One region of the Streptomyces sp. NPDC055239 genome, then DNA from elsewhere that is predicted to be linked to it. Evidence: riboswitches for the same ligand, from Rfam matches in the RefSeq annotation. Region 1 holds a riboswitch; the other holds the start of a gene.
What was found. A riboswitch is a leader RNA that binds a small molecule or an ion and turns the genes downstream of it on or off. The one in region 1 is predicted to bind cobalamin.
Positions count from the first base shown of each region.

Region 2: linked by a shared signal. The riboswitch ahead of ACWFRJ_RS10580 (ABC transporter substrate-binding protein) and the one ahead of ACWFRJ_RS22630 (energy-coupling factor ABC transporter permease) in region 1 are both predicted to bind cobalamin.

Region 1 is NZ_JBSGRD010000007.1:47,496-55,274, forward strand. It holds gene mmsB (3-hydroxyisobutyrate dehydrogenase) at 1-842, shown strand, start outside; gene ACWFRJ_RS22625 (enoyl-CoA hydratase) at 839-1,642, shown strand; cobalamin riboswitch at 1,704-1,901, shown strand; gene ACWFRJ_RS22630 (energy-coupling factor ABC transporter permease) at 1,932-2,672, shown strand; gene ACWFRJ_RS22635 (energy-coupling factor ABC transporter substrate-binding protein) at 2,678-3,052, shown strand; gene cbiQ (cobalt ECF transporter T component CbiQ) at 3,059-3,808, shown strand; gene ACWFRJ_RS22645 (energy-coupling factor ABC transporter ATP-binding protein) at 3,805-4,710, shown strand; gene ACWFRJ_RS22650 (MDR family MFS transporter) at 4,699-5,943, opposite strand; gene ACWFRJ_RS22655 (ABC transporter permease subunit) at 5,940-7,721, opposite strand; gene ACWFRJ_RS22660 (ABC transporter substrate-binding protein) at 7,729-7,779, opposite strand, start outside.
Region 2 is NZ_JBSGRD010000002.1:982,091-989,869, forward strand. It holds gene ACWFRJ_RS10555 (DUF2252 domain-containing protein) at 1-345, shown strand, start outside; gene ACWFRJ_RS10560 (hypothetical protein) at 404-661, shown strand; gene ACWFRJ_RS10565 (haloacid dehalogenase-like hydrolase) at 706-1,848, opposite strand; gene ACWFRJ_RS10570 (helix-turn-helix domain-containing protein) at 2,065-2,931, shown strand; gene ACWFRJ_RS10575 (VOC family protein) at 2,937-3,395, shown strand; cobalamin riboswitch at 3,441-3,626, shown strand; gene ACWFRJ_RS10580 (ABC transporter substrate-binding protein) at 3,720-4,778, shown strand; gene ACWFRJ_RS10585 (FecCD family ABC transporter permease) at 4,865-5,872, shown strand; gene ACWFRJ_RS10590 (ABC transporter ATP-binding protein) at 5,917-6,708, shown strand; gene ACWFRJ_RS10595 (MBL fold metallo-hydrolase) at 6,721-7,533, opposite strand; gene ACWFRJ_RS10600 (CGNR zinc finger domain-containing protein) at 7,617-7,779, shown strand, end outside.

The DNA of each region.
Region 1 (7,779 bases):
CGGGGCACCGGGTGCTCGGCCACGACCTGCTGCCCGAACTGCTCGCCGAGGCGGTCGAGAACGGCGTGGTGGCCGCCGGATCGTCGACGGACGCCGCCGCCGTGGCGGACGTGGTGATCACCATGCTGCCTGCCGGGCGGCACGTCCTTAGCCTCTACCAGGAGGAGGGGCTCCTTGCCGCCGCCCGGCCTGGCACGCTGTTCATCGACTGCTCGACCATCGACGTGGCCGACGCGCGCAGCGCACACACGGCCGCGACGGCGGCCGGGATGCGGGCCCTCGACGCCCCGGTCAGCGGGGGAGTGGTGGGCGCCGACGCAGGCACGCTCACCTTCATGGCGGGCGGCGGCGATGCCGAGTTCGCCGAGGCGGACCCGCTCCTGACGATCATGGGGAACAAGGCGGTGCACTGCGGCGGACCCGGCGCCGGACAGGCGGCGAAGATCTGCAACAACATGATCCTCGGCGTCTCGATGATCGCGGTGAGCGAGGCGTTCGTCCTGGGCGAGAGCCTGGGCCTGTCCCACCAGGCCCTGTTCGACGTGGCCTCCACCGCCTCCGGGCAGTGCTGGGCCCTGACCGTCAACTGCCCGGTGCCGGGGCCCGTTCCGGCCAGCCCAGCCAACCGCGGCTACCGACCCGGATTCGCCGCCCCACTGATGGCCAAGGACCTGGGACTCGCGGCCAGCGCAATCGAGGCCAGTGGAATCCATGCACAACTCGGTGTGAAGGCAGCCGAGTTGTATGCCGCCTACGCGGAAGGCGCCGGATCGGACCAGGACTTCTCCGGGATCGTCAACACCATCAGACAGCACACGGCAGGGGACGGGGACAGCGCATGACAACAGAGCCGTACGAGACGACCTCAGCGTCGTACGAGACGATCCGCATCGAACGAAAGGGCCGTACCGCACTTCTCACGCTCGACCGGCCCAAGGCTCTCAACGCCCTCAACCTTCAGGTGATGAACGAGATCGTCGCCGCGACGGCGGAACTGGATCGGGACCCGGACGTCGGCTGCGTCGTCCTGACCGGATCGCCGAAGGCGTTCGCCGCCGGGGCCGACATCAAGGAGATGCGGCCCCGGAGCTACATGGACATGTACCTCAGCGACTGGTTCGCCGCCTGGGACAGGCTCGGCTCGCTGCGCACGCCGACGGTCGCGGCCGTCTCCGGGTACGCGCTCGGTGGTGGCTGCGAGCTGGCGATGCTGTGCGACATCCTGCTGGCCGCCGATACCGCCGTCTTCGGTCAGCCCGAGATCAAACTGGGGGTCATCCCCGGCATCGGCGGCTCGCAGCGGCTGACCCGCGCGGTCGGCAAGGCCAAGGCCATGGAGATGTGCCTGACCGGTCGCACCATGGACGCCGAGGAAGCGGAGCGGGCCGGACTCGTATCGCGCGTGGTGCCCGCGGGGGAACTCGTCGGCGAGGCCCTCGCCGTCGCCGAGACCGTCGCGGGGATGTCCCTGCCCGTCGCGATGATGGCGAAGGAAGCCGTGTCCCGGGCGTTCGAGACGACCCTCGCGGAGGGGGTCCGCTTCGAACGCCGCCTCTTCCATGCCGTGTTCGCGACCGAGGACCAGAAGGAGGGCATGGCCGCTTTCGTCGACAAGCGACCGCCCGGCTTCACGCACTCCTGAGGTCTGAGGTCTGACCAGGGGCGTACGCCCACAGGCGCGGCCGTCCCACAAGTTGTCAGGAATCTCGGTTGCGCACTATGGTCACCACGCCTTGGTGAACGGGAAATCCGGTGTGATGCCGGTGCGGCCCTCGCCACTGTGATCGGGAAGTCCGGCTCCAGCCCTCGCGGCAGCCACTGGGTGCACACGCATCCGGGAAGGCGGAGTCCGGTCGGTATGACCCGTAAGCCAGGAGACCGACCAAGGCGCGTTGTCCATCCACGAGGTGCTGGAGAGGGTCTGCTTAGCCATGCACATTGCCGAGGGTTTCCTCCCGCCGGCGCACGCGATCGCCTGGAGCGTAGCGTCCGCGCCGTTCGTCGTCCACGGAGTCCGCTCCTTGACCCGTGAGGTCAAGGAGCACCCGGAGAGCACCCTGCTCCTGGGCGCCTCCGGAGCCTTCACTTTTGTCCTTTCCGCACTGAAAATCCCTTCCGTCACGGGCAGTTGCTCGCATCCGACGGGCACCGGGCTCGGCGCGATCCTGTTCCGGCCGCCGATCATGGCGGTGCTCGGCACCATCACGCTGCTCTTCCAGGCCCTGCTGCTCGCCCACGGCGGGCTCACCACGCTGGGCGCCAACGTGTTCTCCATGGCGATCGTCGGGCCATGGGCCGGATACGCCGTCTACCGGCTCCTGAAGCGGTACGACGTGCCGCTCATGGTCGCCGTGTTCTTCGGCGCGTTCGTCGCCGACCTCTCCACGTACTGCGTCACCAGCGTCCAGCTGGCCCTGGCGTTCCCCGACCCGAGCAGCGGATTCCTCGGTGCTCTGGGCAAGTTCGGCGGCATCTTCGCCGTCACGCAGATCCCCCTGGCCGTCAGCGAGGGGCTTCTCACCGTCCTGGTGATGCGGCTGCTCGTGCAGTCCAGCAAGGGTGAACTCACGCGGCTCGGCGTACTGCTGCAGGGCAAGCAGGCGGCGGCGACCGCGACGACCGCGACGACTGCGGCGAAGAAGACGGAGACCGAGACGGGGGCCAGCGCCTGATGAGCATGAGCCGGAACGCGAAGATCAACATTGTGCTCCTCGTCATCGTCGCCGCGCTCGCGGTGCTGCCGGTGGCGCTCGGTCTCGGCGACGACGAGAAGGAACCGTTCGCCGGGGCGGACGCCCAGGCCGAGACCGCGATCACCGAGATCAAGCCGGACTACGAGCCCTGGTTCTCGCCGCTGTACGAACCCCCTTCCGGGGAGATCGAGTCGGCGCTCTTCGCCTTGCAGGCGGCACTCGGTGCGGGCGTCCTCGCGTACTACTTCGGTGTGCGCAAGGGGCGCCGTCAGGGCGCGGAGACGGCACGGGCGCAGGCAGCACCTGCGGAGCAGTCCGGCGACGTGGAGGGCGTCCGGCCCGAGACCGAGCAGGTCTGAGCCCGCGTGCTGCCCATCGACGCGGCGGCGCACAGCAGTCGCTGGCGCCGCCGTCACCCCGTGGACAAGGCTGTCCTCGGGCTCGGCCTCACTGTCCTTGCCGTCTCGCTGCCGCCCTGGCCCGGCGCCGCCCTGGTGCTGATCGCGGCGCTCGCCGTGCTGCTCGGGCCTGCCGGTGTGCCGCCGCGTAAACTGTGGCGCGCCTACCGCGTACCGCTCGGCTTCTGCGTCACCGGAGCCCTGACCCTGATCGTCCAACTCGGCGGAACCGAAGGGTTCGTCACGCTCGCCGACGGCGGTCCCGCCAGGGCGGGCGGTCTGCTCCTGCGCACGTCGGCGGCCTCGCTCGGCGTCCTCCTTTTCGCCTTCACCACGCCGATGTCGGATCTGCTGCCCCGCCTGGTGAAGGCGGGTGTTCCGGCGCCGGTCGTGGACGTGGCCCTCGTCATGTACCGGATGAGCTTCCTGCTCCTGGACTCCATGAGCCGCATCCGGCAGGCGCAGGCCGCGCGGCTCGGCCACACCACCCGGGCCGCCACCTGGCGCTCCCTCGGCTCTCTGGGGGCCACCGCGTTCGTGCGGGCCTTCGACCGGGCGACCCGGCTGCAGGCCGGGCTCGCCGGACGCGGCTACGACGGAACCCTGCGCGTCCTTGTGCCCGAAGCCCGGATCTCCCGGCCCTTCGTGGCGGCCAGCGCGGTACTCCTCACGGGCCTCGCGGTCCTCACCCTCGTACTGGAAAGGCTCCTTCCATGAGCGACCCGAGCGACCCGAGCGACGCGAGAGCTCCTCGCGAGCGAGAGCCGGGCGCGTCCTTGGTCGCTCTTCGCGCCGCTTCCTACGCGTACGAAGAGGGGCCGACCGTGCTCAGCGGCCTCGACTTCGATGTCACCGAGGGCCGTGCTCTCGCGCTGCTCGGGCGCAACGGCAGTGGCAAGACCACCCTCATGCGGCTGCTGAGCGGCGGACTCCGCCCGGACCAGGGCGGGTTGAGCGTCGCGGGCGTTCCCGTGACGTACGACCGCAAGGGTCTGACCCGGCTGCGCACCACAGTCCAACTGGTCGTCCAGGACCCCGACGACCAGTTGTTCGCCGCCTCGGTGGAGCAGGACGTGTCCTTCGGGCCGCTGAACCTCGGGCTGCCCGATGCCGAGGTCCGGGCGCGGGTCGCCGAGTCGCTCGCCGCGCTCGACATCGGCGCCCTGGCGGACCGCCCCACCCATCTGCTCTCCTACGGCCAGCGCAAGCGGACGGCCATCGCGGGCGCCGTGGCGATGCGCCCCCGCGTACTGATCCTCGACGAGCCGACCGCCGGACTCGACCCGGACGGCCAGGAACGCCTCCTGATCACCCTGCAAGGGCTGCGGGACGCGGGGACGACCGTGGTCATGGCCACCCACGACGTGGATCTGGCCCTCCGCTGGGCCGACGACGCGGCGCTGCTCACCCCCTCGGGAGTACGCACAGGGCCGGTCGCGGAGATGCTCGCCAGGCGGGATCTCCTGGCGCAGGCGGGACTTCGCCTGCCGTGGGGAATCGCCGTCTCGGAGTTCCTTCGGACGAAGGGCCTCCTTGACGGGGACGGCGAAGGGCCGCGCACACCGGAGGAGCTGGCCGCCCTCATGGCCCCGGCGATGCCCGGTGCGTCAGCCGGTTGACGGAACCGGGGCCGGGGTGCGGCCGGGCAGCAGCGCCACGGCCAGGAGCGGGATCACGGCGAGTGCGAGCCACGGCGCCCAGGGCGGAAGCCCGGCGTCGAGGAGTGAGCCGGTCGCTGCGCTGCCCGCGAGGACGATCAGGCCGGAGACCGAGGACAGGGCACCCGTGTAGAGGCCCAGCCTGCCGTCGGGGGTGAGGTCGGGGACCCAGGCGCGCGCGGCCGGTGCGACCAGCATCTGGCCGAGCGTGAGGAGGACGACGAACGCGGCGGCGGGCAGCAGCCCGGCGACACCGGTCCGGGCGGCCGGGCGCGCGAGCGCCACGACGGCGAACCCGACGGAGATGAGCACGAGCCCGGCCGCCATGGAGCGCCGCAGATCGAGCCGGTCCGCCGCCCAGTGGGTGACCGGAAGCTGCGTGCTCACCACAAGCAGCGAGGAGAGGGCGAAGAGCCAGGCCAACGGCGCCTGCGACCCGGCCGTGCGCTCCACTTCCTGTGGGAGTGCGAGATAGAGCTGGTTGTACGCCAGGAGGTAGGCGCCGTACGCGCCGCACACCGCCAGAAAGCGGCGGTTGCGCAGCATCTCGCGTACGCCTCCCTGTACGCGGATCCGCTCCCGGCCGGGTATGCGCTGGGGCAACAGCCGCAGATGCCCGGCCAGTACGAGGACGAAGACCCCGGACCCGGCGAGGCAGACGGTGCGGAAGTCGACCGAGAGCAGCAGCACGCCGATGAGCGGACCGACGAACGCACCGGCCTGGCCCGCCACGGTGAGCAGCGCCAGGACGCGGGTACGCGGGCCGCGTCCTGCCTCCTCCCAGAGCACCGCCTGCCGGGCGACCTCGGACTCCACGGCGGGCGAGAACAGGGCGGCGGCGAAGCCGATCAGGAGTACCGCGCCGATGACCGACCAGGTCTCCTGCGCGTAACCGAGCCAGGCGAAACCGGCGATCCGCAGCGAGCAGCCGGTGAGCACGACGGGCCGCACGCCGTAGCGGTCGGTCAGGGCGCCGCCCACGACGAAGAGCCCCTGCTGGCTGAAGGTCCGCAGGCCGAGCACGAGACCGACCAGCCAGCCCGCCATGCCGATCGCGGCGCCCAGGTGCTCCGCCAGGAAGGGCAGAACTAGGAAGAAGCCGATGTTGAAGGCGAGTTGGGTCAGGATCAGCAGTCGGAGCAAGGGGGAGAGGCTCGACCAGGTCCGTTCGCGGCGCGGACGTTTCGTGATCAAGGTTGGCCCACGGTGACCGCACGGTCGGGCCGACGCCTCCGCCGCACCCGCCGAGGAAGCGGCACGCCGCCCGCCGCCGTCACCGCGAGGGCTCCCAGGAGGGCGAGCGCGGCTGCCGGGGCGAGCAGTGCCCAGGGGGCGCGTTCGGCGTAGGGCCTGCTCTCGGCGAGGAGGAGGCCCCACTCGGGGGACGGAGGCTGGGCGCCGAGGCCGAGGAAGCCGAGTGCGGCAAGGGCCAGCGCGACGCCGGGGAGCCGAAGGAGCGCGTGGCGGGTGACGGGCGGCAGGACCGCGGGCAGCAGATGGTGCCTGAGCTGGTGCCGACGGCCCGCGCCCAGACTCCGGGTCGCCGCCAGATGGAGGGTGGCGCGCTCCTGGAGGAGCAGCGCGGCGGTGTGCGCGGACAGGGGGACCCAGGCGACGGCGGCCACCGCGATGGCGGGGGTGGCCGCTCCGCTGCCTGCGACACCGGCGACGAGGAGGCCCGCGAGCGTCGGCGGTATCGCGTTGAGCGTGTCGAGGAGCGGACCGGAGAACCGGGGCAGGAGGCCCAGCAAAACGCCGGTGACCAGGGCGAAGGCGCTGATTCCCAGGGCCAGGGCGAGGGTGTGGAGCGCGCCGTGCCCGACCCGGGCAAGGACGTCGCGGCCCAGTGCGTCCGTGCCGAACGGGTGCGCCCAGGAAGGCGCCTGGAGCCGGGCCGCGGTGTCCAGGGCGAGGGGATCCCGGGCCAGGCTGAGCAGGATGACGCCCAACAGCACCCCGCCGTACAGGAAGGGCAGTCGGCTCGGAGCGGGCGGCGCCGGGCTGTGCAGGGTCGGAAGGGCGCCGTCGCGCAGGGCGGGACCGCTCGTGAGCCGGGCCGCGAGGCGGAAGAGACCGCCCGCCACGGCGGCGAGCAGCACGAGGGCCAGAGCGCCTGCCTGAAGGACGGGCAGGTCCTGCGCCACCGCGGCCTGCAGAGTGGAGCGGCCGAGCCCGGGAATGTCGAAGATCTGCTCCACCGCGACCGCGCCACCGGTCAGGCCCACGAGGAACAGGCCGAGGTTCGGCAGCAGGCCGGGTACGCAGCGGCGCAGCGCCTGCCACGCGATGCGTCTGCCCGGGATGCCGCGGGCAGCGGCGGCCCGCGCCCAGGGTTCGGCGAACGCGCCGGGCAGCAGGTCGTCGATGAGCCGCCCGAGCAGCGCCCCGGCGGGCAGACCGAGCGATACGGCGGGCAGCACCATCCACTGCGGCCCGTACCAGCCGAGTGCGGGCAGCAGGCCCAGATGTACGCCGACCACGGTGGCGAGCACCGAGGCGATCAGGAACTCGGGCAGCGCGGCGAGGACCGCCGCTCCGCCGCCGGAACGACGGCGCCCGGCGAGCCGTCGGCGGGGGCCGAGCCACAGTGTGCGGGCGCACACCGCGCCTGCCGTGACGACGGCCACCACAAGGGCCACGGACATGAGGAGCAACGAGACGCCCAGGGACTGCGCGACGGAGGGCAGTACCGCCTCGCCGGAGATCCACGACCGCCCCGCGTCCCCGTGAAGCAGCCCGCCCGTCCACTGGCCGAGCAGATGCAACGGGCCCTGCTCGAGGCCGAGTTCGGCGCGGATGGACGCCAGGACCTCGGGGGTCGGCGTGCGCTCGGCGGCCCGGGCCTTGAGCACGGTGAGCGCCGGGTCGGTGCGCGAGAGCCAGGGCAGCAGGCCGATCCCGCACAGCAGCGCCGCGGCGAGGACCACGCGCCAGAGCAGCGCCGGTCCGCCCGTGCGGGTGAGGCTCCGCACGCGGCCCTCAGCGCCTCGTGCCGACGGAGACCAGCGTCCGCTCGTACGGGTCGAGGAT
Region 2 (7,779 bases), on a different contig from region 1:
CAGGCGGCGAGCGACATCTTCCTCGGCTGGATGACGGGCCCCCAGGGCCGCTCGTACTACTGGCGCCAGCTCCGCGACATGAAGGGCTCCGCGGACGTCGAGGCCATGTCCGCGTCGGAGCTGCGCTCCTACGCCCGGCTCTGCGGCACGGCCCTGGCCCGCGCCCACGCCCGCTCCGGCGACCGCGTGGCCATGGCCGCCTACTTGGGCGGCTCCGACACGTTCGACCGGGCGATCGCGGACTTCGCGCTGCGCTATGCCGTGCAGAACACCCAGGACCACGCGGCGCTGACGGAGGCGATCGCCTCGGGGGTGGTGAACGCCGAGGAGCCGAAGCCGCTCTGAAGGACGGTTCTGAACGACGGTTCTGAAACGCGGTGGACGCCTTCGCCGCGCTGCGGGAGTGCCCCCGACGGCGTACGGCGTACGGCGGCTGCTCGGCTGGGGCCTTCCCCGCACGCTCGTGCCCCTCGCCCTGGGCTTCTTCGGAGGCGCCTTCGGGGGTGGGATCGGCGTCGGCCGGCTCGTCTGGGTGCTCGCGGCGACGGTGTTCTGGCAGGTGCTCTACGCGCCGGGGCCGCCGGGCGCCATGCTTCCGCCGAGCGGGCGGGGCGGGCGCGGCACCCGGCGGAAGCGACTCAGACGTACCTGGGACGGCTAGACGTCCCTGTGGACCTATGGGGACCTATGGGGGGGTATGGGGGTCTAGCGGATCTCGTCCGGGACCACCGTCAGCCACCGCTTGTCCGCGGTCACCTTCTGGCCGAGCTCCCGCTGCCGGTCGGCGTTCTTCTGCTTCATCTCGTTCAGCTGCTTCATGTACGAGTCCTTGCGGTTGACCCAGACCCGCGCCCCGCCGTGCGCCACGTCCGCCGAGTGGAACAGCATCGGGCCGTCGCTCACCGGGGTGTCGCCCGCCGCGAGGATCGGCTTCTTCCACTCGTCGATGTACGTGTTGATGGCCGCGGGCTTGCCCTGGTACCAGGTCAGCGGCGCCCACAGGTTCGGCGTCAGCTCGCGCTTGGCGAGCTTCTTCTCGTCGAAGCGGCCCTCCGCGATCTCCTTGCGGGAGCTGGTGAGCTCGCCGGTCTTGCGGTCCTTGAGCTGCAGGCCGACGCCGATGACGTTCTCGGGCTTCACGTTGTAGCCGTACTTGGGGTCGGCGAGGACCATCCGCACCAGGTCCTCGCTGGCCGCGCTGACGACGTACACCTCGATGCCGTGCCCTTGCAGCGAGTTGTAGAGCTCCTGCATGCCGGTGAAGAACTCGGGCTTCTTGACCTCGGTCTTCGTCAGCTTCCCGTCCTCGTAGTACTCGGCGGGGATGGGCTTGTCATAGGCCAGGAGCTCGTCGACGTACCCCTTGAGCTCCTTCAGCGTGAAACCGGAGAAGATCTGCGCGGCCCACGGATAGGAGACCTGGTCGTCGATGTCGCAGAGCCGGAGGTAGTAGCTGTAGAGGCTCTCCTTGTGCTTCGCCGTGTCCTTGAAGGGGATGATCTTCAGCGACGGGTCCATCGACTTGCGGGTCAGCACCCCCTTCATCTCCAGGAAGGGCAGGAGGGACTCCTCCAGGTCGTTGCGGTACGTCGTGTTGTCCGCGTCGAAGACGGCGTACGCGCCCTTGTGCTCGTTCTTCGCGATGACCTTGCCCAGCTTCTTGGCGACCGGCTTGGGCCAGTGCTTCAGCTCGGCGGTGGCCTTGGAGGTCTTCGCGGCGGTTCTCGCCGAGGCGTCCGCGGCCGTCGCGTCCGTGCTCGGCCAGAGGGCCGTGCCCGCGAGGACGGCCGCGGTGAGCGCGCCCGCCGTGCCGAGTACGGCCAGCTTGCCCTTTGCCTTTACTGTCATGGTTTGTGCCCCCTGAGAGCGGTCTGCGCCCCGTCCGGAGCGGCGGGTCATCGTATGGGGTGGGACAGCGGATTCCCATGATCGACATCACCGGACGGAACGGGCATGGGTCGGCCGTGGGCGGGTAGTGGGATGGGACGCCTGCCGGGCCTTCCGGGCTGCTCGGGCCTGCTTCTGAGCGGTGCTCATCGCGCAGTGGGTCGCATACTGGATGGCATGGAGACCGTCTCCCGCGAGTTCGTTCGGGCTGCTCCGCGGCTCGACGACATGGTGGTGTCCGCCGTCGGCTACCGCACGGCGGGTGAGCGGCCCGGCCTGCACCGCGGCCTGCCGTCCCCGTACCTGACGCTGATCTTCTCGCTGGACGGCCCCGTCGCCACCGGCCACAGCCCCGAGCAGGCGGTCGGCCCCGACGCCATCCGCACGGACATCGTCCTCGGCGGCCTGCACCAGTCCCCGGCGTACGTCGTGCGGCCCGAGCACGAGGCGGGCATCCAGCTCGCCGTGCATCCGCTCGCCGCCCGCGCCCTGTTCGGCGTCCCGGCCTCGGAGCTGACCGGAGACCTGGTGACGTCCGGCGCGGAGGTGATGGGGCGCCGCGCCGTGGATGTACGGGAGCTGCTGTGCGAGCAGGGTGGGTGGGAGGAGCGATTCGCCTCCCTGTCCGCGTATCTGAGGCAGCGCGTGACCGACGCCGACGCGGACGGAGCCGTACGGCCCGAGGTCGCCGAGGCCTGGGCCTGGCTCGCCCGGCACCGGGGCGTCGGCACCCTGCGCGGCCTCTCCCGGCACGTGGCGCTCAGCGAACGCCGCCTGACCACGCTCTTCCGTGCCGAGACGGGCCTGAGCCCCAAGCAGGCGGGCCGCCTGATGCGCTTCCAGCGCGCCCGCAACGCCGTCGTACGCCCTGTCGCCTCGGGCGGCGCCCCCGACCTGGCCCGCGTCGCCGCCGACTGCGGCTATTACGACCACTCCCACCTCGTACGGGACTTCCGGCAGTACACCGGGGTGAGCCCCAGCGGCTGGCTGGCCGAAGAGTGCCGGAATATCCAAGCCGGGAGCCATGGCGGGGGCGAAGAGTAGGACTCATGGACACCAACGAGAAGAAGCAGCCTCAGTCCCAGCCCACCTCCGCTTCAGCCGGGCGCGCCCCCGATGTCTGGCCGTCGCTCCAGGCCAACGACGCCCCCGCCCTGATCGACTTCCTGGTCGGCACGGTCGGCTTCCTGCGCACCGCCGTCTACGAGGACGGCGACCGCGTGGCCCACGCCGAGCTCGACTGGCCCGAGGGCGGCGCCGTGATGCTCGGCTCGTACGACGAGAAGTCGCAGGACTGGTGCCTGAAGCCGGGCACCTTCGGCGCGTACGTCGTCACCGATCACGTGGACGACCTCTACCAGCGGCTCAGTGCCGCAGGGGTCAAGATCATCCGTGAGATCGAGGACCAGCCGTACGGCAGCCGGGAGTTCGCGATCGCCGACCCCGAGGGCAACAAGTGGTCCTTCGGCACCTACCGCGGCGCACCGAGGCCCGACGAGGCGTCCTGACCAGGCGTCTTGACCAGGCATTCTGTGGGGCGTCCTGACCTCGCGTGATAGCTTGCGGACGCCAGTCGACCCACACCAGGGCCAGGGAATCCGGTGCGAATCCGGAACTGACGCGCAGCGGTGAGGGGGTACGGGCGGGGCCACGGCCACTGGGCGTCCACGGACGCCTGGGAAGGCGCCCCGTCCGGCCGATCCCCGAGTCCGAAGACCTGCTGGCGCCTTCGCCCGCGCACCGAGCGGCGGAGGTGACGAAGCAGGCCAGGCTCCGCGTATGAGCCGTGAGACTCAAGGGATCGTGTGTCCTCCACAGCCCGTCGTGTACGTATACCCGTCCTTCGCAGTGCAGCCCGTCGCGTACGTACGCCCGTCTTCCTCAGCGCGGCTCTGGCCGTCACTCTGACCTCCTGCGGCGGCTCGTCGGATTCCTCCGCCACGTCGGCGGCGGGCAAGAAGGCCGACGGCTATCCACTGACCCTGACCTCCTGCGGCAAGAAGGCGGAGATCAAGGCGCCGCCGCAGCGGGCGGTCTCCCTCGACCAGGGCTCCACCGAGATCCTGCTCTCCCTCGGCCTCGCGGACCGCATGGTCGGCACCGGGACCTGGACGGACCCGGTGCTGGGAGGTCTGGAGAAGGACAACGCCAAGGTGCCCCGGATCGCCGACAGCTACCCCTCCTTCGAGAAGGTCCTCGCCAAGGAGCCGGACTTCGTCACCGCGTCCTTCCTGGCGACGGTCAGCAAGGGCGGCGTCGCGGACCGCGCCAAGTTCGCCGAACTCGGCGTACCCGCCTACGTCTCGCCGTCCGACTGCGCGGGCAAGGACAACAGCGGTGACGGCGACGGCAAGCGGGTCAAGACGCTGACCATGGACACGGTGTACGGCGAGGTGCGGGACCTGGCCAAGGCCTTCGGGGTCGAGAAGCGCGGCGAACGCCTGATCACGGAGCTCAAGGGCCGGGTGGCGAATGCCACGGAGAAGATCGAAGCGTCCGACACTTCGCTCCTCTACTGGTTCGCCAACTCCGACGCCCCCTACATCGCGGGCTGCTGCGGAGCGCCGGGCATCATCACCCGCGAGCTCGGCACGAAGAACGTCTTCGACGACACCCACGAGGAGTGGCCCCAGATCAACTGGGAGACGGTGGCGGACCGTGACCCGGACGTCCTGGTCATCGGCGACCTCACCCGCAAGTCGCAGACGGCCGAGAGCGCGAAGAAGAAGATCGAGTTCCTGGAGTCCAACCCGGTCACCAAGAACCTGACCGCGGTGAAGAAGAAGCGGTACGTGCTGCTGAGCGGCCAGGCCATGAACCCGACGATCCGTACGGTGGACGGCGTGGAGCAAGTCGCCGACGCGTTGCGCGAGTTCGGGCTCGACAAGTGAGGGGTGGCGCCGGTGTCGGCGCCCGTGCCCGTGTCGGTGTCGGTGTCGGCCCTGACGTCGGTTCCCGTGCCGGTCTCGCGGGCGGTGTGCGCCAGATACTGCTCTGGACGGCGGGACTCGCCGCCCTCGCCCTCTCCGTGGCGGTGGCCGTCACGATCGGCCCCGCCGACATCTCCGTACCGGACGTGTGGTCGGCGGTGGCGGCCCACCTCGGCTGGGGCGAGGCGGAGCTGACGCCCATCCGGGACGGCATCGTCTGGAACCTGCGCATGCCGCGCACGCTCCTCGCTGCGGTCTGCGGCGCGGGCCTCGCGGTGTGCGGAACGGTCCTCCAGTCCCTCCTGCGCAATCCGCTGGCCGACCCCTTCGTGCTCGGCGTCTCCTCGGGCGCTTCCACGGGGGCGGTCGCGATCGTCGTCCTGGGGGTCGGCGGGGGAGTGGTGTCGATCTCGGCGGGTGCCTTCGTGGGGGCCCTCTGCTCGTTCGCCCTCGTCCTGCTGCTCAGCCACACCCTGGGCGGGAGCACCGACAGGGTGGTGCTTTCCGGCGTTGCGGCGATGCAGCTCTTCTCCGCGCTCACCTCCTTCGTGATCCTCACGGCGGGCGACGCGGAGACGACGCGGGGCGTCCTGTTCTGGCTGCTCGGCTCGTTGAGCGGGGTGGGCTGGACGGACGTCTGGCTGTGCGGGGCGGTGCTCGTCGTCGCGCTCGTCATCTGCCTGGCGCATGCCCGCACCCTGGACGCGTTCGTGTTCGGCCAGGACGCGGCGGCGACGCTGGGAGTCCACGTGGCCCGCACCCGCCTCCTGCTGCTCTCCACCACGGCCCTGCTCACGGCGGCGCTGGTCAGCAGCGCGGGCGCCATCGGCTTCGTCGGCCTGGTCCTGCCGCACGCGGCCCGCGCCCTGGGCGGCTCGGGGCACGCGCGACTGCTCCCGGTCACGGCGCTCGCGGGCGCGGTGTTCCTGGTGTGGGTGGACACGCTCGCCCGTACGGTCCTGGACCCGCAGGAGGTCCCGGTGGGCGTGGTGACGTCCCTGATCGGCGTACCGGCATTCGTCCTGGTCCTCTACCGCACGCGAAAGACGACGTGACTGACGAAGTGACCGACGACGTGCCTGACGAAGTGACCGACGATGTGATTCCACAGGCCGAACGTGGCCTGCGAGCCGACCGAGTGACCAGAACGGCGGGCGGCCACCTCATAGTCGACGGAGTGACCCTGGCCCCGCCCCCCGGATCCACGGTCGGCCTGCTCGGCCCGAACGGCTCGGGCAAGTCCACCCTCCTGCGCATCCTGGCGGGCGTCCTGGCCCCGGCATCGGGAGCGGTCACGCTGGACGGCCGTCCGCTGCGGGACGTGGGCCGCCGCACGGTGGCACGCAGGGTGGCGGTGGTGGACCAGGACGCCACCACGCAGGTCGAGTTGTCGGTGGAGGATGTCGTACGCCTGGGCCGCATCCCGCACCGCAGGGCGTGGTCCCCGTCCACGCCCCAGGACGACGAGGCGGTCCACGAGGCCCTGACCCGCACAGGCCTTGCCGACCGCGCGGGCCAGTCCTGGCACACCCTCTCCGGCGGCGAACGCCAACGGGTCCAGATAGCCAGGGCCCTGGCCCAGGCTCCCCAGGAGCTCCTGCTTGACGAACCGACCAACCACCTGGACATCCAGCACCAGCTCGACCTCCTGTCCCTGGTCGCCGACCTCCCCCTGACCAGCGTGATCGCCCTGCACGACCTGAACCTGGCCGCCATGTTCTGCGACCACGTACTGGTCCTGCGCGAAGGCGTGGCCCATGCGGCGGGCACACCGTCCGAGGTGATCACGGAGGAGCTGATCGCGAAGGTGTACGGGGTGCGGGCGGTGGTGACGAGGGTGGACGGCGGCGGCCAGGACAGCCGCCCGTCGATCCGCTTCCTGCGAGGCTGACTCCTCGGGTGGTCAGTCCAGCTGCAGACGGTCGGCGAGCCCCGCGGCGGTGAACGCGACGACCAACTCGGTGCGGCCCTCGGTGAAGTGGGCCCAGCTGTCGAAGTGGACGGGTACGACCCTGCGCGCACCGAGGATCTTCGTGGCCTCGGCGGCCTGGGCGCTGTCGAGGACGATCGGTGCGCCCTCGAACAGGAAGGGGAAGCGGGGCGCGCCGGCGAAGAGGACGGCGGTGTCCACGGGGCCGAACCGCGCGGCCGTCTCCTCGACCGCGGTGAGCGAGGCGTTGTCGCCGCTGACGTAGACCGTGGGCAGACCTTCGCCGGTCAGGACGAAGCCGACGACCTCGCCGGTGAGCGCTTCGACGTCCTCGCGCCTGCCGGGACCGTGCACGGCGGGCACGCCCGTCACGGTCACGTGTCCGCCGCCGGGCCGGTCGAGCTCGACGGACTCCCAGTCCTGCAGCCCTTTCACCTTGTCCCCGAGGCTGTCGCGCAGGCGGCGCCCGCCACCGGGCGTGGTGAGGGTGAGCGGTACGTCGGCGAGCAGGGCGCGGCCGGAGACATCGAGGTTGTCGGGGTGCTCGTCGTGCGAGAGCAGGACCACGTCGAGGGAGCCGAGCGCGGAGAGGGGGACCGAGGCGGGCGCGGTCTTGGTCAGGCCGGCGCCGCCCGGGGCCGGGTACTCGCCGGGTGCGTCGAAGGTGGGGTCGGTGAGGAACCGCAGACCGCCGTACTCGAAGAGGGCGGTCGGGCCGCCGAAGACGCGTACGGGGATCTGCTCGTCGGTCGTGCCGGATGCGGCCATGGAGGGCGTGGATGACATGGAGGAGACACACCTCACGGATGGGAAACAATCTATCCGTGAGAAACCGTAGCCGTATCTCACGGATGAAGGCAATGCGTACCATGAGAAAGGTGAACGAGATCCTGACGGCCGAGCCCGCGGAATTGGCCGAGACCGACCTGCCGCTGCCCGCGCCGGGAGCGGAGCAGTACCCCGCACTCGACTTCGCCAACAGCGCCGTCGCACTGCCCGGCGGCCAGTTCGCCGACTTCCTCGGCACCCCGG